Regions from separate parts of the Rhodopseudomonas sp. NSM genome, predicted to be linked through region 2. Evidence: riboswitches for the same ligand, from Rfam matches in the RefSeq annotation. Region 2 holds a riboswitch; the other holds the start of a gene.
The links. Region 2 has a riboswitch for cobalamin ahead of ACTZWT_RS11865 (hypothetical protein). Riboswitches for the same ligand answer to the same signal wherever they lie in the genome.

Region 1 (10,442 bases), on a different contig from region 2:
CCCCTCACCCCACCCCTCTCCCCGCACGCGGGGAGAGGGAGCAGGCCGCGCTTGCAGCGATCGCATTGCTAAATGAGCGAACCCTGCAAAGCGGGCTCGTGCGATGACCCCCACCCCCGCGCTGATGATCCAGGGCACCTGCTCCAATGCCGGCAAGTCGACGCTGGTGGCTGGGCTGTGCCGGGCGCTGCTGCGGCGCGGCCTGCGAGTCGCGCCGTTCAAGCCGCAGAACATGTCGAACAACGCCGCCGTCACCGCCGATGGCGGCGAGATCGGGCGGGCGCAGGCGGTGCAGGCGCGCGCCGCAAGGCTGCCGCCGAGCGTGCACATGAATCCGGTGCTGCTGAAGCCCGAGACCGACACCGGCGCGCAGGTGATCGTGCAGGGGAAGCGCTTCGGCCGGCTCGGCGCGCAGAACTTTCTCGACAAGAAGGCGGCGCTGATGCCGCATGTGCTGGACAGCTTCGCGCGGCTCGCCGGCGACGCCGACATCGTGCTGATCGAGGGCGCTGGCTCCCCGGCCGAGATCAATCTGCGCCAGGGCGACATTGCGAATATGGGCTTTGCGCTCGCCGCGAATGTGCCGGTGGTGATCGCCGGCGACATCGAGCGCGGCGGCGTGATCGCCAGCCTCGCCGGCACCCATTTGGTGCTGAACGACGACGAGCGCGCCTTGGTGCGCGGCTATCTGATCAACAAATTCCGCGGCGACGTGCGCCTGTTCGACCACGGCCTGACCGCGATCACCGAGCTCACCGGCTGGCCGTCGCTCGGCGTGGTGCCGTGGCTGCCGCAGGCGGCGCTGCTCCCGGCCGAGGACGCGGTCGATCTCGACCGCGCCCGCGCCTCGTCCTCCAAGCGCATCATCGCGGTGCCGATGCTGGCGCGGATCGCCAATTTCGACGATCTCGATCCGCTCGGCATGGAGGCCGGCGTCAGACTGGTGTTCGTCCCGCCGGGCCAGCCGATCCCCGCCGAGGCCGACGTGGTGATCATCCCCGGCAGCAAGTCGACGCTGGGCGATCTCGCCTTCCTGCGCGCGCAGGGCTGGGACATCGACATCGCCGCCCATGTCCGCCGCGGCGGCCATCTGCTCGGCCTGTGCGGCGGCTATCAGATGCTCGGCCGCTCGATCGCCGATCCCGACGGCATCGACGGCGCGCCCGGTACGGTCGATGGGCTCGGACTGCTCGACATCGAGACGCTGATGCAGGGCGACAAATCGACCACGCTGGTCGCGGGTTCGCATTGCGCCACCGGCGCGCCGGTCGAGGGCTACGAGATCCACCTCGGACGCAGTTCAGGCCCGGACTGCGCGCGCCCGGTGGTGACGATCGACGGCCGCCCCGACGGCGCGATCTCGCGCGACGGCCGGGTGCAAGGCACCTATCTGCACGGGCTGTTTACGAACGACGCCTTCCGCAAGGCCTGGCTCGCCGGCCTCGGCATCGCCTCCGAGCTCGCTTACGAGTCACAAGTCGAAGCCGCGCTCGACGCGCTCGCCGATCATCTGGAGGCCCATCTCGACGTCGACGCGCTGCTGGCGATCGCGCGGTCGCGTCAGAGCACCAGCCAGAGCGCCGCGTAGATCAGGAACTGCACCGCGCAGGCCGCGATCAGCACGCGTGTGGCGCGGCCGATATCCGCCGGCGTCGCAGCGGCGCGCGCGCCGGCGTTGAGGAACGGATCGTCGGTCAGCTCGCCGCCGTACGTCCGCGGCCCGGCGAGCGCGACGCCGAGCGCGCCGGCCATCGCGGCTTCCGGCCAGCCGGCATTCGGCGAACGATGTTTGCGCGCGTCGCGGCGCATCACCGCGAAGGCCCGCCCGATCGATCCGCGCACCACCGGCGCGACCGCGGCGATCAGCAGACCCGACAATCGCGCGGGCACGAGATTGACGAGGTCATCGAGCCGCGCCGCCGCCCAGCCGAACGAGCGATAGGTCGGATTGAGATGACCGATCATCGAATCGGCGGTGTTGATCGCCTTGTAGATCAACAGACCCGGCAGTCCGAGCAGCGCCAGCCAGAACACCGGCGCGACCACGCCGTCGGAGAAATTCTCGGCGCTGGATTCGATCGCGGCGCGGCACACCCCGGCCTCGTCCAGCGACTGCGGATCGCGCCCGACGATCAGCGCCACCTTCTCGCGCGCGCCGTCGAGCCCGCTCACGCCGAACGCGGCGCGGACTGCGGCGACGTGTTGATACAAACTCCGCTGCGCGATCAGCGTCGCGGCGAGCGCGGCGACCGCAATCCAGCCGCCCCAGGCTTGCCGCAGCGGCGCCTGCAGCAGAATGCCGACACCACCGGCGAGCACGACGAGCACCAGCACCGCCAGCACCCCGGCGAGCTTGCGCCGGCGCTCCGACCAGGCGTCGCGATTGAGCGCGCGGTCGAGCCGGCCGATCAGCGCGCCGATCAGCACCACCGGATGCGCCATCCGTTTCCACAGCCAGTCGGGATCGCCGATCAGCGCGTCGATCAGCAGTGCCGCGACGACAATCAGCAGCGCGGTCGAATCGAACAGCATGTCAGCGCTCCAGCCGCGAGAGTTCCTCGGTCAGCCGATCGAGCGCGTCCGCCAGCATCGGCCCGCCGCACACCGTCAGCTTCTCGGGAATCGTGAGCCGCTTCGACGGCGGATACAAGCGTTCGAGCGCCGGGTGCAGCACGAAGGCGCGGCCTTCGTCCTCGGCGAAATCGCTGTCCTCCGACACCAGCAGATAGTCCGGCCGCAATCTCACCACCGCTTCGAGCGAGGCGAAGCCGCCATGCCCGATGCCGAGCGCGTCGGCGGCGTTGACGAGGCCGGCGGTCGACAGCAGCGAGGTGATCAGGCTGTCGCGGCCCGACACCCAGCCGCGCCGCTCCAGCGGCAATACGCGGAAAGGCCTGTCGGACGCGGCTTGGCGCGCTCGCGCGATCGCCGCATCGATCCGCGCATTCGCCGCCGTCGCGCGCTCGGGATGGCCGACCAGATCGCCCATCCGGCTGATCTGCGCCTTGGCGTCGTCGAGCGTGCGCGCCGCATCGAACTCGACGACGCGCTGGCCCTGCTGCTTCAGCAATTCGCGCGTCGCGCGCCGTGTGTAGCGGCCGCCGACGACGATGTCGGGCTTCAGCATCAACACGTCTTCGGCCTCGCCCGACAGCACCGGAAACCGGGCGGCCCGCTCCGACAGATAGGATCGCGCGGCGTCGCGCGCATAAGGGCTGAGGCCGAGGATCTGCTCCGGATCGGCGAGCGTGATCAGCAACTGATCGGTGCAGACATTGATCGACGCGAGCCGCGGCAGCGGCGCGGCAACCGCGGCGGACGACAGTCCCGCGATCAGCGCCGGCGCGAGAGCGAGCCAGGCGCGGGCGCGCATCGCTCAGACCCCGGCCCAGGGCAGGATCACGCCGCTGTCCTGATAGTCCGCCCGATAGGCGCTGACGCGAAACACCCGCTGCAGAATTTCGTCCGACAGCGCCTGATGCGGCGTGCCGTGCGCCGCGAGCCGCCCGGCCGCCATCACCAGCACGGTATCGGCGAAGCGCGCGGCGAGGCCGAGATCGTGCGTCACCACGATCACCAGCGTGCCGGCATCGGCGGCCTGCCGCAGCGTCTGCATCACGTCGAGCTGATAGCGCGGATCGAGCGAGGCGGTCGGCTCGTCGGCCAGCACCACCGGCGCCTCGACGGCGAGGACACGCGCCAGCGCGACGCGGCTGCGCTCGCCACCGGACAATTCAGTTACGTTGCGATCGGCGAACTGCACCACGTCGGTGATCCGCATCGCGCGCGCGACCGCCTCGGCATCGCGCGGCGACAACCGCGCCGGATCGGTGGCGCCGTGCGGAAACCGGCCGAGCGCGACCACGTCGCGCGCCGGCAGCGGCCAGTGCACCAGATGGCCTTGCGGCAGATAGCCGAACCGCCGGGCGCGCTCGCGCAGCGGCAGCGCCGACAGCGCATCGCCGCCGATCGTCACGTCGCCGCTCGCCTCGATCAGTCCGGCCAGCGCGCGCAGCAGCGTGGTCTTGCCGGCGCCGTTCGGCCCGACCAAAGCGACCAGATGGCCGCGCGCGAGGTCCAGCGACACGTCGTGCAGCACCTGCCGGCCGGACAGCGCGACGCCGAGGTTTCGCGCGGCGAGGAAGCCGTGTCCGCTCATGCGACGCCTCCGCCCAGCGCGCGGCGCTCGCGCATGATCAGATACAGGAAGAACGGCACGCCGATGATCGAGGTCAGCACGCCGACCTTGATGTCGGTGGTCGACGGAATGATCCGCACCGCGATATCGGCGGCGAGCAGCAGCGCGGCGCCGGCGAACGCGCTCGGGATCAACAATCGCGCCGGATCGTGGCCGATCAGCGGTCGCACCAGATGCGGCGCGACCAGGCCGATGAAGCCGATCGTGCCCGACACCGAGACCGCGCCGCCGACCCCGAGCGCGACGCCGACGATCACGATCAGCCGGAGGCGCGCGACGTCGACGCCGAGACTCTGCGCGGTTTCCTCGCCGAGGCTGAGCGCCCGGAACGCGGCGCGCTGACTGAGCAGCAGCGCGGCGCCCACAATGATGAAGGGCAGCGCCAATGCGACGTGACGGAAGCTGCGGTCCTCCAGCGAGCCGAGCAGCCAGAACGCGATTTCCAGACTGGCGAAGGGGTTGTTCGACAGATTCATCACCAGCGCGGTCGCCGCACCCGCGAGACTCGAGATCGCCAGCCCCGCGAGGATCAGCAGCAGCAGGCTGGCGCTGCGGCCGGCGACCGTGAGCAGGACGAACACCGAGACGAACGCCATGGTGATGCCGGCTACCGGCAATGCGTAGGAGCGGACATCGGCCCAGCCGAGCGAAATGATCAGCACCGCGCCGAACGCCGCCGATTGCGGCGCGCCGAACAGCGACGGCGACGCCAGCGGATTGCGCAGTAGGCCCTGCAATGCTGCGCCCGACAGGCCGAGTATGCCGCCGATCGCCAGCGCCAGGATGGCGCGCGGCAGACGGATCTGCTGCACGATGATCTCTTGCACCTCGCCGCCACGGCCGATCAACGCATCGATCACGGCGAGCGGCGACAGCTTCACCGGGCCGACGCCGAGCGAGCCGAGCGCGAGCAGGCCGACCACGATCATCAGGGCGGCCGTGACCGCCGCCGCGCGTGACGCGGGATTTGGACGCATCGTCATGTGGCGGTCATTTCTGCACGACAGGCGCGCGCTCGTCGAGCCGGTGATAGCCGTTGGCGCGGTAGATGATGGTCGAGACGATCCAGCTCGCAATGAACAATCCGACGATGCCGTAGCCGAGCGCGCCGAGATTCTCGTTGAGCTCGGAGATCCACTCCCAGAACGCGCCTTCGAGGTGCAGCCGCCCGCCCAGCAGCCCGAGCGTCTCGATGCCGCCGATCACGATCGCGACCAGCACCGAGACCGAGGTGATCGTCATGTTGTAGTACAGCTTGCGCACCGGGTTGCGATAGGCCCAGCCATAGGCGCCGAGCATCAGCACGCCGTCCAGCGTATCGACCAGCGTCATGCCGGCGGCGAACAGCGCCGGGAAGATCAGGATCGACCAGTGCGAGATCGAGCCCGCGCTGTTGGCGGCCAGACCGAACAGGCTGATCTCGCTGGCGGTCTCGAAGCCGAGCGCGAACAAGAGACCGATCGGATACAGCTGCCAGCTCTTGGAAATGAAGCGGAACAGCGGCCGGAACAGCCGCGCCAGCCAACCGCGCTGCTGCAGCAGCGCGTCGATATCGTCGTCGTGAACCACCTCGCCGGCGCGGACTTTCTTGAAGGCGCGATAGACGCCGCTCAGCACCGAGAGATTGGCGAGCGCGATCGCGAACAGGAACAGCGCCGACGCCGAGGTGCCGATCACGCCGCCGATCTCGCGATAGCCGGAGAACCGTTCCGTCAGCGAATTGGCCGCCAGCGCGATCGCCAGCGACGCCACCAGCACCACGGTCGAATGGCCGAGCGCGAAGAACAGCCCGACCGCGACCGGCCGCTTGCCCTCCTGCATCAGCTTGCGGGTGACGTTGTCGATCGCCGCGATGTGATCGGCGTCGAGCGCGTGACGCAGGCCGAGGCTGTAGGCGAGGACCGCGGTGCCGATCAGCACCGGCTGCCCGGCAAAGGCGGTCAGCGCCCAGGCCCAGGCGGCAATGTTGGCGATCACCAGCCCGCCGAGCACGGCGACCAGGCGGATGCGGAATCCATCGGAGGGCGGGGACACCCCGCTCCTGGACACAGCGGTGTTGGGAGCAGCGGCGTTGGAAGGAGAACTTTCGCGGGCAATGGTCTCGGACATCAGGGTCCCCGAACGGTGAGCAGTTTCCTGTCACCCATGCGGCGGACCGCCCCAGCCGCGCGCACCGCACGCTGGAAGATGACGCGGCTCAGGCCGGTCTCCTGGCTCGCGGGTCGTCGCAATCCCTCGCCTTCCCGCGCCCGAAGGGCGCAGTGGCATGATGAAGGATCGCTCGCCGCCTACAGTTGCGGGCGCAGCGCCGGCTTGAGACGCCAAAGGCGCCCGGACCGGCTTCCCTGTGCCGGGAGACTCCCGGCACACCTGAACGGTTCGATAGGAGGGGGGCGGACCCGCTTTGTCAATCGCCGCCTTGGTCGGGAGCGGTGCGCTCTACGCAGGCGTGCCGAGCTTGAGCCCGATCATGCCGGCGACGATCATCGACAGGCAAAGCACCCGCACCGCATTGGCCGGCTCGCCATACACCGCCATGCCGACCACGATGCTGCCGGTGGCGCCGATCCCGGTCCACACCGCATAGGCGGTGCCGAACGGCAGCGACTTCAGCGCAATGCTCATCAGGCCGAAGCTGGCGAGGATCGCCGCCAGCGTGCCGAGCGCCGGCCAGAACCGGGTGAAGCCGTCGGAGTGCTTCAGGCCCACCGCCCAGACGATCTCCATCAGGCCCGCTGCGAGCAGCGCGAGCCATCCGCTCACGGCGCGCGGCGCCGCGACGGCAGGGTCAGCACCGCGGCCTGCGCGTAGCCGCGATACGGCCGGTCGAATTTCAGCCCGGCGCCGGTGCGCACCGCGATCTGCATCAGCGTCGCCTCGAGTTCATCGCGCGGCGTGACGTCGAACAGCGCCAGCCAGCGGCGCAGCGCAGTGCGGATGGCCTGCGGCAGACCGCTCTGGTCGCCGAAATCGACGATGTGCAACTGGCCGCCCGGCTTCAGGCTGGCGACCGCCCGCTCGATCACCGCGGTCCACTCCGGGATCATCGACAGGCTGTAGGAGATCATCACCCGGTCGAACGCGATCGGTTGGCCGAACACCGCCTGCGCGGTGAAGCTGGTAGCGTCGCCATGGGCGACCTTCGCCGAACAGCTCAGCCCGGCGCGGGCGATGGCGCTGATCGCCGAAGTCAGCATTTCGGTCGAGACGTCGAAGCCGTAGAAGCGCACGCCCGGGTAGCGGCTCGCCGCCGCGATCAGGTTGCGGCCGGTGCCGCAGCCGATTTCCAGCACATTGTCGCCGACGGCGGGCGCAAGCCCGGCAATCATCCCGTCACGGCCCAGAAGATAGTAGCGACGCGTGGTATCATAGATATGCCGCTGATAGCGATACATCCGGTTCATGCGCGACGTCGCGTCGACCGGCCAGGACGGATCAGCAGAAATTTCGGAGCGGATCATGGTCACGGAGTACGCCCTCGATCTGGGATTGTCCGCCATCCATCCTATTTTGCGACGACATGGTGATGACAGATGCGCCGGCGGCGCGCGCCGGACTGTCGCAAAACTGCAGTGCGACGCGGCTATTCTCGAACGATTGCCGATTCGAGGGTGGTATGAATACGCAGCAGCTCATCGCGGACGCGGTCCGCAACAGTAAGGATCGCAGTGAATCGACGATCTGGGATCGTCTGTTTTCGATCTGGTTTCGACGTCTGGTCTATACCCAGATATGGGAAGACCCCGAGGCGGATCTCGCGGCGCTGCAATTGCCGATCGGCTCGACCATCGTGACGATCTCCTCGGGCGGCTGCAATGCGCTGTCCTACCTCACCGCGAAGCCCGCGCAGGTGTTCGCGGTCGATCTCAACGAGGCGCATCTGGCGCTGCTGAAGCTGAAGCTCGCAGGTTTGCGGGCGCTGCCGGACTACGAGCAGTTCTGGCGCTTCTTCGGCGAAGGTACCGCCGACGACAATGCCGACCTGTATCGGCAGCGGCTGCGGCCGCAGCTCGATGGTGACGCGCGCAGCTACTGGGACGAACGCGACTTCCGCGGCCGCGCGCGCCATCGCTACTTCACCGACGGCTTCTACCGTCACGGCGCGCTCGGCAGCTTCATCGGCTTCGCGCATCTGCTGGCGAAATTCGCCAAGATCGACCTCTCGGCCCTGCTGAAGGCGGCGCCGGACTCTCCCGAGCGCAAGGCGGCGCTGCAGCAGCTCGATCGCTTGTTCCACTCGCGCTTCGCCAGGCTGCTGACGCGCACGCCGGCGCTGCTGTTCAGCCTAGGCATCCCGCCGCAGCAGCGCGAACTGCTCGGCGGCGACCAGCCGCTCAACGAGGTGCTGCACGCGCGGCTGCTGCGGCTGATCAACGTCTATCCGAACGAGACTAATTACTTCGCCTGGCAGGCGCTGAGCCGCAGCTATCCCGGCCCCGGCGACAGCTGCCTGCCGCTGTATCTGCAGCGCAGCCGCTACCCGCAGATGCGCTCGGGCGCCGGCCTGATCATTCCGGTGCACCAGAACCTGCGCGTGTTCCTGGAAAATCTGCCGGCCCGGCAGATCGACGCCGTGGTGCTGCTGGACTCGCAGGACTGGATGGCGCCGGACGAGATCCGCGCGCTGTGGGACGCGATCGATCGGTCCGGCAAGGATTCAGTGCGGGTAATCTTCCGCACCGCGGGCGCCGAATCGCCGCTCGACACCGAGGCGCTCGCGCCGCTGCGGGAACTCTGGCAGCGCGACGCCGAGCGCAGCGCGATCGGCTTCGACCGCGACCGCTCCGGCATCTACGGCGGCTTCCACTGCTACACGCGACGCCCCGGCGCGAACTGATCGGACTGCGCGCGCGAGGGAGCAAGGCGCTGCCACCGCGACCTCTCCCGCTTGCCGGGGAGGTCGGATCGCATGGCGATCCGGGTGGGGAAAGCCTCTCCGAACAACGCGGACTCAGTGCTCGGCTCGCCCTCTCCCCAGCCCTCTCTCGCAAGCGGGAGAGGAGCGGGCTGTGCCTGCCTTGCCGAATGCCGCCTGATCGGGCAAGACTCGCGTCATATTTCGCAAATTTGACGAGGCCGGTTTGATCGACAAGCTCGAGCTGCTGATTGCGCTCGCCAAGGAACGCCATTTCGGACGCGCGGCGGAAGCCTGCGGCGTGACGCAGCCGACGATGTCGACCAGTATCAAGCAGCTCGAGGAAATTCTCGGGGTGATGCTGGTGCAGCGCGGTTCCCGGTTCCTCGGCTTCACGCCGGAAGGTGAGCGGACGCTGGACTGGGCGCGGAGGATCGTCGCCGATACCCGGGCGATGAAGCAGGAAATCAACTCTCTCAAGGGCAGCCTCAGCGGAGAGCTCCGGATCGCCGCGATTCCGACCGTGCTCGGCATGGTGGCGTCGCTGACCACCCCGTTCCGCGCGCGCTATCCGGATGTGCGCTTCAGCATTCAGTCCTGCACCTCGTCGGAAGTGCTGGGCCTGCTGGAAAATCTCGAAGCCGACGCCGGCCTCACCTACATCGAGAACGAACCCGTCGGCAAAGTCCGCACCATCCCGTTGTATCAGGAGAGCTACCGGCTGATCACCTCGCCGGACGGCATGTTCGGCGATCGCGATCAGGTGACGTGGAAGGAAGTCGGGCAGGTTCCACTGTGCCTGCTGACGCCGAACATGCAAAACCGCCGCATCATCGACCGCGCGCTGCGCGAAGCCGGCACCGAGGCGCTTCCGACCCTGACATCGAATTCGATCATCGTGCTTTACACTCACGTCAAGACCGGGCGCTGGGCCAGCGTGATGCCGGCGAAGCTCGCCGAAACGCTCGGGCTCGGCGACGGCGTCCGCACCATTCCGATCGTCGATCCGATGGTGTCCTACAGCATCGGCCTGGTGGTGCCGCCGCGCGAGCCCTACACGCCTCAGGTCGCGGCGCTGATGCAGACCGCGCGAGAGGTCGCGCCGTCGCTGCAGAACTGATCTGCGACAGACACCTCGGCAATCTGGTTCAAGAGTGGGAGCGTCCTCGTCATTGCGAGGAGCACTCGGATCGGCGCTTCGCGCCGTCCGAGCACAGGCTCCGCGACGAAGCAATCCAGAGCTCCGTGCACCGGGCCTGGATTGCTTCGCTTCGCTCGCAATGACGGGGAGAGGCTTTTATCCTGGTAACTGAATTTACTGGCCGCGCTCCGAGCTGCCGCGCCATCGGGCGCGCCTCGAAGGATGCGGATCAGTGCCCCGTCATTATC
Region 2 (10,442 bases):
CACGCCGCGCCGGTGTCTCGGTTCGTCTGCTGGAGTGCGCTCCCAGCGCGTTCCGCGGCGGCAATGCCCGCCATGCCCGCAATTTCCGCGTCGTGCACGAAGCCCCTACACGCTACGTGCCCGACGCCTACACCGCGCACGAATTTCTCGATGACCTCGCCCGCGTGACCCAGGGCGACTCCAGTCCGTGCCTTGCCCAGCGTCTTGTCGCGGAGTCGGAAACGATCACGGCATGGCTGATGGCCAACGGCGTTCCGCTGCAGGAGCCGCATGTCGGCGTCGTGCCCTATTCCCGCCGCACCGTGTTTCCGCTGGGTGGCGGCAAGGCGATGATCAACGCGCTCTATGCCACGGCGGCCGACATCGGAGTCGAGATCAGCACCGACAGCGAAGCTCGTTTGTCACGGCAATCCTCGAACGGCAGCTGGAGCATCGAACGCACGACGGCGCCTTCAGGCCCGTCGCCGATCGATGCCCGCACCATTGTGGTCTGCGCGGGCGGCGCCGGCGCCGATCCGGCCTGGCTGCGATCCCACTACGGCGACGCCGCCGACGGCTTCATGGTCCGCGGCACACCCTACGCGAACGGGCACATGCTGGCCGATCTGATCGCGGCCGGCGCGCGCACCGCCGGCGATCCGACGATCTGCCACATGGTGGCGGTGGATGCGCGCGGACCACGATTCGACGGCGGCATTGTCACCCGGATCACCGCGATCCCGTATGGAATGGCGGTCGATGGTTCGGCGACGCGGATCGACGCCACCGGCGCCGGCGCCGAGCCGACCCACTATGCCCGCTGGGGACCGCGGATCGCCGCCTGCGCCGGTCAGACGGCCTATCTGATCCTCGACGCCGATGGGCTGCGGCGGGCGGCGCCGCAGGCCTTTCCGCCGATCACAGGCGCGACCATCGACGACCTCGCCGCCGCGCTCGGTCTCGATCCGGCGGCGCTCGCGCACAGCGTGAACGCCTTCAACGCCGCACTGCCCGCAGGCGCACGCGAGATCACGACGGCCCCGTTCGCCGCCTACCCGATGCGCCCCGGCGTCACCTTCGTGCACTACGGCGTCGCGGTCGACGACCACATGCGAATTGTCTGGGCCGACGATCGCCGCAACGACACTCTGTTCGCGGCGGGCATGATCATGGCGGCCAATGTGATCGGACACGGTTATCTCGCTGGCCTCGGCCTCACACTCGCGGCGGTGTTCGGGCGGCTTGCCGGAACGGAGGCGGCGCGTCATGTCCACGGCTGATGTGTCGACCGACGAACTGACTGCCGAAGCCGAGCGCGTGCTGCGGCTCTGCACCGCCTGCATGTATTGCGACGGCCTGTGCCCGGTGTTTCCGGCGATCGACGACAAGCACAAGTTCGACCTGAGCGATCTGAACTATCTCTCCAATCTCTGCCACAACTGCCGCGGCTGCTGGTACGCGTGCCAATACACGCCGCCGCATCCGTTCGCGATCAATCTCCCCGCCACGCTCGCCGCGGTCCGTCGGCGCTCCTATGCCGACCATCTGTGGCCGCCCGTGCTCGGCCGCGCCTTCGGCTCGCCGGTCGCGGGAATCGCGGCGATCGTCGGCGTCATCGTGCTCGCCACGCTCGTCGTCGTGCTGGTGGCCCGTCCGCCTGCAGCGCTGTTCGGCGCCGACGACAGCGAGGGCGCGTTCTATCGCGTGCTGCCGTGGTCGATCATGGCGGGCGCCGCCGGCGCGTCGCTGCTGTGGGCAGTGGCGTGTATCGGACTGGCGACGCTGCGGTTCTGGCGCACGATCGCACCGGATGTCCCGACCGGCTCCCTGTTGCGCGCGCTGGGGCCCGCGATGCGCGACATCGTCACGCTGCGCCATCTCGGCGGTGGCGGACCGGGCTGCAACGACATCGGCGAGCGCACCTCGCATCGCCGCCGGCTGTTTCACCACGTCATGGTCGCGGGCTTCGCCGGCACCTTGTTGTCGACGGTCTCGGCCGCGATGTATCATCACGCGCTCGGCGTCGCAGCGCCCTATCCGCTCGGCAGCCTGCCGGTGCTGCTCGGCCTCGTCGGCGGCGTCGCCATGCTGGCCGGCATCGCCGGGCTGCTCTGGGTCGAACATTGCGCCGACACCGAGCCTTCCGACCGGACCGAAGTCGCACTCAACGTCGCCTTCCTGGTCCTTCTCGGCCTGGTCACCCTCAGCGGCCTTGCGGTGCTGGCGTTCCGCGAGACGCCGGCGATGGGACTGCTGCTGGCCGGTCATCTCGGTCTGGTTTTCGGGTTCTTCGTCGTGCTGCCGTTCTCGAAGGCCGTCCACGCCCCGTTCCGGGCCGCCGCATTGCTGCGCGCGGCAGCCGAGAAGGCCGCGGCGGGCGCTAGACACAAACGCGATCGCGGCTGACCGGCCGTGCTCGCAACCGGCCGCTGCCGCAGCCGGGCCGAACCGTCTTGATCCAGCGCAAGCGCGGGCCGATTTTATTGCGTGCTGGCCGGCTTCTGCGCGACGCAAGCTCGATTGACTCATCTGCGTTTTCGGACCAAACATCGCGCTGCCGACGGTTCCTGTCTTCGGACGGGACTAAGAGGGAATATCGGAAGTCATCGCCCTGCGCGGGATGATGACGGAGCCGAAGCTGCTCCCGCAACTGTGAACGGCGAGCCATCGCAACACGCCACTGGGCAGACGCCCGGGAAGGCTGCGCTGGCCGTGACCCGTGAGCCAGGAGACCTGCCGTCGCCTGCTGATTGACGCCATTCCGGGCGGGATGTTCCGGGGTGAAGTTCGGCCGTTCGGAGTGCAGGTCCGTTCGCCGGTTTCGCATCATCGCATCGCGCGATGGTCAACCGACGGACTTGGCACGATGCCGCTCTCGATTGTTCGCTCCGATGGGCCCGACGCCCTCGACGCGTCCGACTGCTCCCCTTTGTCCGCCGATCTCGTGGTGGTGTCGCTCTCCGACGCCGAGCTCGCACGCTACGCGCGCGCGTGGTCCAACGCCGGCCAGACACTGCCGAAGCTCTATCTCGCAAACCTCGCGCGGCTTTCGATCGATCAGCACTTTCTCTCCGCAGCCGTGGCGGCGCGCGGCATGCTGATCCATCTGGCGCATAGCGCCGAAGAATGGCGCGATGGCATCGACACCCTCACCGCGGTCGCGCGGGACCGGCGGATCGCCCTCGCCGTCATCGCCGATCAGCCCGACCCGCGGCTCGACGCGATGTCCAATCTGCCGCGTTCGACGCTGCGCCGGCTGGCCTCGCTCTGCAAAGGCAGCGACGAGGCGGCCGCGCGCGCGGTGCTGACGCAATTGTCGCTCGCGGCCGGCCTCACCATCGCGCCCTGGCTCGACCAGCCGGCACAACCGACCGCCGAGCCGATCCGCGAGGCGGTGCGATGAGCTACTCCTACGAAACCAACGGCGACGCGATCTATCGGCAGTCCTTCGCGATCATCCGTGCCGAGGCGCAGCTCGATCGCTTCGATCGCGACGAAGAGATCGTCGCGGTGCGGATCATTCACGCCAGCGGCATGGTCGACGTCGCGGCCGACATCGTCTTCACGCCGGGCCTCGTCGCTGCCGGCCGCGCGGCCCTGCAGGCCGGTGCGCCGATCCTGTGCGACGCGCAGATGGTCGCCAACGGCGTCACCCGAAAGCGACTGCCGGCCGACAACGAGGTGCTCTGCACGCTGACTGATCCGCGCGTGCCCGCACTCGCCGCGCAACTCGGCACCACGCGTTCCGCCGCCGCGCTCGAATTGTGGCGCGAGCGGCTCGACGGCGCCGTGGTGGCGATCGGCAACGCGCCGACCGCGCTGTTCCGGCTGCTCGAAATCCTCGGCGAACCCGGCGCACCGCGGCCTGCTGCGATCATCGGCATTCCGGTCGGTTTCGTCGGCGCGGCGGAATCCAAGGAGGCCTTGCTCGAAGCGGCCCCCGCACCCTGCGTCATCGTCCGCGGCCGCCGCGGCGGCAGCGCGATGACGGCGGCGGCGATCAACGCGCTGGCGAGCGAAGTCGAATGACCCGCCCGACCGTCTATGGCGTCGGCGTCGGCCCCGGCGATCCGGACCTGATGAGCGTGCGCGCCGCGCGGCTGGTCGGCTCCGCCAAGGTCGTCGCTTACTTCAGGAAGGCCGGCCGCACCGGCCATGCCCGCACCATCGTCGACGGCCTGCTCGCCGACGGCGTCGTCGAGGAGCCGCTCGACTATCCGGTGACGACCGAAATCCCGCTCGACGATCCGGCTTACGCCGCGACCCTGCGCAGCTTCTACGAGGACTGCGTTGCGCGGCTGTCGGCGCATGTCGCGCAAGGCCGCGATGTGGTGGTGCTGTGCGAGGGCGATCCGTTTCTCTACGGCTCGTTCATGCACCTCTACACCCGGCTGATCGGCGACGTGCCGGTCGTCGTCGTCCCCGGCATCTCCGGCATGGCGGCGTGCTGGACCGCGAGCGGCACGCCGATTACTTACGGCGACGACGTGCTGTGCGTCGTGCCCGCAACACTGGATGCGACACGGCTCGCCGAAACGCTGAAGACCGGCGACGCCATCGTCATCATGAAGCTCGGCCGCAATCTTCCCAAGGTCCGGCGTTCGCTCGAAGCCGCCGGCCTGATCGACCGCGCGGTCTATGTCGAACGCGGCGCGATGGCCGGCGAGACGGTGATGCGGCTTGCAGACAAGCCCGACGATCAGGCGCCCTACTTCTCGATGATCCTCGTCCATGGACAGGGACGACGACCATGACGGGATCGGTCGTCGTTGCCGGCCTCGGCCCGGGCGCGCAGGAGCTGATCACGCCGGAAGTCACGGCCGCACTCGACGCCGCGACCGATCTGGTCGGCTACGCGCCCTATGTGGCCCGCGTCGCCGCGCGCGACGATGTCCGCCGGCACTCTTCCGATAATCGCGAGGAGATCGATCGCGCCTCGTTCGCGCTTCGGCTCGCGAGCGAGGGTCGGCATGTGGTGATCGTGTCGTCCGGCGATCCCGGCGTGTTCGCGATGGCGGCGGCGCTGTTCGAGGCGATCGAGGCCGGCGATCCAGCCTGGCGCGATCTCGACATCCGGGTGCTGCCCGGCATCAGCGCGATGTTCGCCGCTGCGGCGCGGATCGGCGCGCCGCTCGGCCATGATTTCTGCGCGATCAACCTGTCGGACAATCTCAAGCCGTGGGAGACCGTCGAGAAGCGGCTGCGCGCGGCTGCCGAAGCCGACTTCGTGATCGCGCTGTACAATCCGATCTCGAAAGCGCGGCAATGGCAGCTCGACCGCGCCTTCGAGTTGCTGCGCAGCATCCATCCGGCGTCGGTGCCGGTGATCTTCGCCACCGCCGTCAGCGAGCCTCACCAGCGCATCGACGTCGTACCGCTCTCCGATGCGCTTCCGGGCCGTGCCGACATGCGCACCGTGGTGATGATCGGCTCGTCGCAGACGCGCCTCATCCCCCGCGCCGACGGCGGCAGCTATGTCTACACGCCGCGCTCGCTGAAGGCGCCGTCATGACCGAGCCACGCCATCACTTCGGCGACCGTGGTCGCCGTGAGCCTCGCAGGCACAGCGGGACGCCGGACCATCACGACCGGCAGGCCGAGGTCGCGCGCCGCCTCGATCTTGGCCACCGCCGCATCGCCGCCGGCATTCTTGGCGACCACGATCTCGCTGCGGTGCGCTTCGAGCAGTGCCCGATCACTGGCGCGGTCGAACGGCCCGCGCGCCACCACGATTTCGACCTGCGGAAACGGCAGCGCCGCGCGCGGCGGGTCGACCAGGCGGACCAGATAAGCATGCTGCGGCTGCGCGGCGAACACATCGAGATGCTGCCGGCCGGTGCCGAGGAACACCCGGCGCGGCGCCTCGCCGAGCGCCTGCGCCGCCGCAACCAGATCGTCCACCTCGATCCAGCGATCGCCCTCACCCGCCTGCCATGGCGCGCGCTCGAGTGCGAGCAGCGGCACGCCGGCAACATCACAAGCCGCGACGGCGTTGCGGCTCATCTGCGCTGCGAACGGATGCGTGGCATCGACGACGCGATCGATCCGCTCCGCGCGCAAGTAATCGATCAATCCGCGCACGCCGCCGAAGCCACCGACCCGCCATGGGATCGGCGGCGGCTTGGGATTGTCGGTGCGACCGGCAAACGACAGGACGGCCTCGATGCGCGGCTCCGCGGCGATCGCCGTCGCAAGCCGCGTCGCATCGGCGGTGCCGCCGAGGATCAACAGGCGCAGGCGCTGGGCGGAGTGGAGCGTCATGACGGCCACCGATGACACGCCGACGCCGTGGCTGTCCATCGTCGGAATCGGCGAGGACGGCGTCGCGGGCCTGTCGGACAAAGCACGCGCGCTGGTGGCGAAGGCTGATCTCGTGATCGGCGGCGAGCGGCATCTGGCGATGGTCGCGGCATTCGGCCGGCCGACGCTGCAATGGCGCGTGCCGTTCGCGGCGTCGCTGCCCGAGGTGCTGGCGCAGCGCGGCCGCAACGTCGTCGTGCTGTGCTCGGGCGATCCGTTCTGGCACGGCGCAGGCGCGGTGCTCGCGGAGCATCTCGCACCCACCGAATGGACCGCCCTGCCCGCACCGTCGACGTTCTCGTGGGCCGCCGCGCGACTCGGCTGGCGGCTGGAAGAGACGGTCGCGCTCGGCCTGCATGCGCGGCCGCTCACGACGTTGCGGCCGCATCTGCGGTCCGGCGCGCGCCTGATCGTGCTGGTCCGCGACGGCGCCGCCGTCGCACAGATCGCGTCCTATTTGGAAGCGTCGGGATTTGGCACCTCCGATATCGCCGTGCTCGAAGCGCTGGGCGGGCCGCGCGAACGCATCCGACGCACCACCGCCGCCGACTTTGCACTCACCGACGTCGCAGCCCCCGTCGCGATCGGCATCCACGTTGTCGCGCAGCCCGGCGCCATGATCATCCCACACGCAAGCGGCCTGCCGGACGCGTTGTTCCAGACCGACGGCCAACTCACCAAGCGCGCGATCCGCGCGGTGACGCTGTCGAGCTTGGCGCCGCGCGGCGGCGAGTTGTTATGGGATATCGGCGCGGGGTCGGGCTCGATCGGCATCGAATGGCTGCTGGCGGCGCGTAGCAATCGTGCCATCGGCATCGAGGCGCGGCCCGATCGGTTGGCGATTGCCCGCGCCAATGCAGACGCGCTCGGCGTGCCGCAGTTCGATCTCAGGCTTGGGCAAGCGCCCGAAGCGCTCGCCGACCTGCCGACGCCGGACGCCGTGTTCATCGGCGGCGGCGCCGGGCGGCCGGGCGTTCTCGACGCGGTGTGGCAGGCGCTGCCGTCCGGCGGACGGCTGGTCGTCAACGCGGTGACGCTGGAAACCGAGGCGCTGCTGATCGGCTGGCACGGCCGCCATGGCGGCGAGTTGCTGCGGCTCGGCGTCGAACGCGCGGCGCCGGTCGGCGGGCTCACTGCCTGGCGCGCCGCGATCCCGGTGGTGCAATGGAGCGTCCGCAAATGACGCGGGTCGTGATCGGCATTGGATTTCGCGCCACCGCCCCGCAGGCGTCGATCGCCGAAGTGATCGCGGCTGCGCGCCGCGCCGCTGTGCCCGCGCGGCCGACGCACCTCGCGGTGCCCGACGACAAAGCCGTGCATCCGCCGTTGATCGCAGCGGCGACGGAAGCCGCATTGCCCTGCCTCGCGATCAGCGCGGCGGCGATCCGGAGCGCCGCCGATCGCATCGCGACCAACTCACCGCGCGTCGCGCGCGCCCGCGGCGTCGGCAGCGTGTGCGAAGCCGCGGCGCTCGCCGCGGCGGGCCCGGCCGCACGCCTCGCCGTAACGCGGCTGATTTCGACCGACCGCCAGGCGACCGCCGCCGTCGCCATCCAGGAACTCACCCCATGACGATCCACTTCATCGGCGCCGGTCCCGGTGCGCCCGACCTGATCACGGTGCGCGGCCGCGATCTGGTGATGCGCTGCCCGGTCTGCCTCTATGCCGGCTCGCTGGTGCCGCGCGAGCTGATCACGCTGTGCCCGCCCGGCGCCCGCGTGGTCGACACCGCGCCGCTCGACCTCGACGCGATTACCAAAGAATTCGTCGCCGCCGCCGAGGCCGGCCACGACGTCGCGCGATTGCACTCCGGCGACCTGTCGGTGTGGAGCGCGATGGGCGAGCAGATCCGCCGGCTCGAGGCCCACGGCATCCCCTACACCGTCACGCCCGGCGTGCCGTCCTTCGCTGCCGCTGCGGCGGCGCTCGGCCGCGAACTGACACTGCCGGAAGTCGCGCAGACCGTGGTGCTGACGCGCACCTCCGGCCGCGCTTCCGCGATGCCACCTCGCGAGAACCTCGAGGCCTATGCGGCGACCGGCGCGACGCTGGCGATCCATCTGTCGATCCACGTGATCGAGAACGTCGTCGAAAGACTGCGCCCGCATTACGGCGACGATTGTGCCGTTGCCGTCGTCGTCCGCGCGAGCTGGCCTGAAGAGCAGATCATCCGCGGCACGCTGACGACCATCGCGGCACAGGTCGCGGAAGCCGGCATCGACCGCACCGCGCTGATCCTGGTCGGGCCATCGCTGGCGGCGACCGACTTTCGCGACAGCGCGCTTTACAGTATGGACTACGACCGGCGCTACCGTCGCTCCGCGGAGGACGATCGTGCCCGCGACTGATCGCGTCCTGAGCGCTACCACGCCGCGCAGACCGCCGGGGCTGATCATCGCCGCGCCGTCGACCAACAGCGGCAAGACCACCGTAACGCTGGCACTGCTCGCCGCGCTGCGCCGCCGCGGCCGCATCGTGCAGCCGTACAAATGCGGCCCCGACTACATCGACCCCGCGTTCCACGCCGCCGCGGCCGGGCGGCCCAGCTACAATCTCGACTCCTTTGCCTTTTCGCGCGGCCGGATCGCCGCGTTGCTCGAGGCGGCAGCCGGCGCGGACCTCTGCATCGCCGAAGGCGTGATGGGGCTGTTCGACGGCGGCAGCACGACAGGCGCGTGGGGCAACGGCGCAACCGCCGATATCGCCGCGGCGACCGGATGGCCGGTGGTGCTGGTGATCGACGTCGCCGGCCAGTCGCAATCCGCCGCTGCGCTGGCGCTCGGCTTCGCGAACTACCGGAGCGACGTGATGCTGGCCGGCGTGATCCTCAACAACGTCGCCAGCGCGCGGCACGAGGCGCTGGTCCGCGCCGGCTTCACGACGCAGAGCATTCCTGTGCTGGGCACGCTCGCACGACATGCCGGCAGCGCGATCAAGAACCGCCATCTCGGCCTGGTGCAGGCACGCGAGCACACGCAGCTCGACGCGCGGCTCGCTGCACTGGCCGCACTCGCCGAACAGGGCATCGACCTCGACGCGCTCGAACGCGCCGCCGCTCCGTCACAGTACGACGCCGCGGCGACGCCGCGCATTACCCCTCCAGGCCAGCGCATCGCGCTCGCCAGCGACGACGCCTTCTCCTTCATCTATCCGCATCTGCTCGCCGGATGGCGCGCCGCCGGCGCCGAAATCGTGCCGTTCTCGCCGCTCGCTGACGAAGGACCCGATGATACTTGCGACGCCGCCTGGCTGCCGGGTGGCTATCCCGAACTTCACGCGGGCACGCTCGCGGCGGCGACGCATTTCAAGTCGGCCCTGACGCAGTTTGCAGACACGCGCCCGGTGCACGGCGAATGCGGAGGCTACATGACGCTCGGCGCAGGCCTGATCGACGCCGATGGCCATCGCCACGCGATGGTGGGACTCCTCGGCCTCGAAACCGATTTCGCCCAGCGCAAGCTGAATCTCGGCTATCGCGTCGCGACCCTGCAGACGCCGGCCGCGGGGCATTCGGCCGGCTGCGTGCTGCGCGGCCACGAATATCACTACGCCCGCGTGCTCGGCGTCGCCGACGACCCGCTCGCAGACATCCGCGACGCAGCCGGCTCGCCGAGCGGTGAGACGGGAAGCCGCCGCGGTCATGTCACCGGAACGTTCTTTCACCTGATCGACGTCGCGCAGGAGCTTGCCAGCTGATGCCGGCCACTTCGAGTTCACACTTCACCCCTGGCAGCGTCGCTCTCGTCGGCGCCGGCCCCGGCGACGCCGATCTGCTGACGTTGCGCGCGGTCAAGCGCCTGCAGCAAGCCGACGTCGTGCTGTACGACGATCTGGCCGGCGAGGATTTCATGTCGTTCCTCAAGCCGGACGTCGAACTCGTCGCCGTCGGCAAGCGCGCCGGACACCCGTCGCCGCGGCAGGACGAGGTCAGCCGGCTGATCGTGGCCCATGCCGGGCGGGGCAAGCGCGTGGTGCGGCTGAAGGCCGGCGACCCTGCCGTGTTCGCGCGCTCCGACGAGGAACTACGCGCCGCCCGCGACGCCGGCATCGCTATTGAGATCGTCCCCGGCGTCACCACCGCGACCGCCGCCGCCGCGGCGATCGGCGCTTCGCTGACCAAACGCGGCGTCGCCCGCCGCGTCCAGCTCGTCACCGGCCACGAT

Region 1: linked by a shared signal. The riboswitch ahead of ACTZWT_RS22870 (HoxN/HupN/NixA family nickel/cobalt transporter) and the one ahead of ACTZWT_RS11865 (hypothetical protein) in region 2 are both predicted to bind cobalamin.

Annotation. Positions count from the first base shown of each region.
Region 1 covers NZ_JBQTCH010000011.1:57,973-68,414, forward strand. Annotated here, with positions in the region: gene ACTZWT_RS22845 (cobyric acid synthase) at 104-1,588, shown strand; gene cbiB (adenosylcobinamide-phosphate synthase CbiB) at 1,561-2,532, opposite strand; gene ACTZWT_RS22855 (ABC transporter substrate-binding protein) at 2,534-3,373, opposite strand; gene ACTZWT_RS22860 (ABC transporter ATP-binding protein) at 3,377-4,159, opposite strand; gene ACTZWT_RS22865 (FecCD family ABC transporter permease) at 4,156-5,181, opposite strand; gene ACTZWT_RS22870 (HoxN/HupN/NixA family nickel/cobalt transporter) at 5,189-6,307, opposite strand; cobalamin riboswitch at 6,382-6,587, opposite strand; gene ACTZWT_RS22875 (DMT family transporter) at 6,638-6,961, opposite strand; gene ACTZWT_RS22880 (class I SAM-dependent methyltransferase) at 6,958-7,659, opposite strand; gene ACTZWT_RS22885 (DUF3419 family protein) at 7,815-9,035, shown strand; gene ACTZWT_RS22890 (LysR family transcriptional regulator) at 9,280-10,173, shown strand.
Region 2 covers NZ_JBQTCH010000003.1:752,831-763,272, reverse strand. Annotated here, with positions in the region: gene tcuA (FAD-dependent tricarballylate dehydrogenase TcuA) at 1-1,259, shown strand, start outside; gene tcuB (tricarballylate utilization 4Fe-4S protein TcuB) at 1,246-2,385, shown strand; cobalamin riboswitch at 2,524-2,734, shown strand; gene ACTZWT_RS11865 (hypothetical protein) at 2,699-3,382, shown strand; gene ACTZWT_RS11860 (precorrin-8X methylmutase) at 3,379-4,008, shown strand; gene ACTZWT_RS11855 (precorrin-2 C(20)-methyltransferase) at 4,005-4,733, shown strand; gene cobJ (precorrin-3B C(17)-methyltransferase) at 4,730-5,491, shown strand; gene ACTZWT_RS11845 (cobalt-precorrin-6A reductase) at 5,458-6,240, opposite strand; gene cbiE (precorrin-6y C5,15-methyltransferase (decarboxylating) subunit CbiE) at 6,239-7,462, shown strand; gene ACTZWT_RS11835 (cobalamin biosynthesis protein) at 7,459-7,851, shown strand; gene cobM (precorrin-4 C(11)-methyltransferase) at 7,848-8,627, shown strand; gene ACTZWT_RS11825 (cobyrinate a,c-diamide synthase) at 8,614-9,975, shown strand; gene cobA (uroporphyrinogen-III C-methyltransferase) at 9,975-10,442, shown strand, end outside.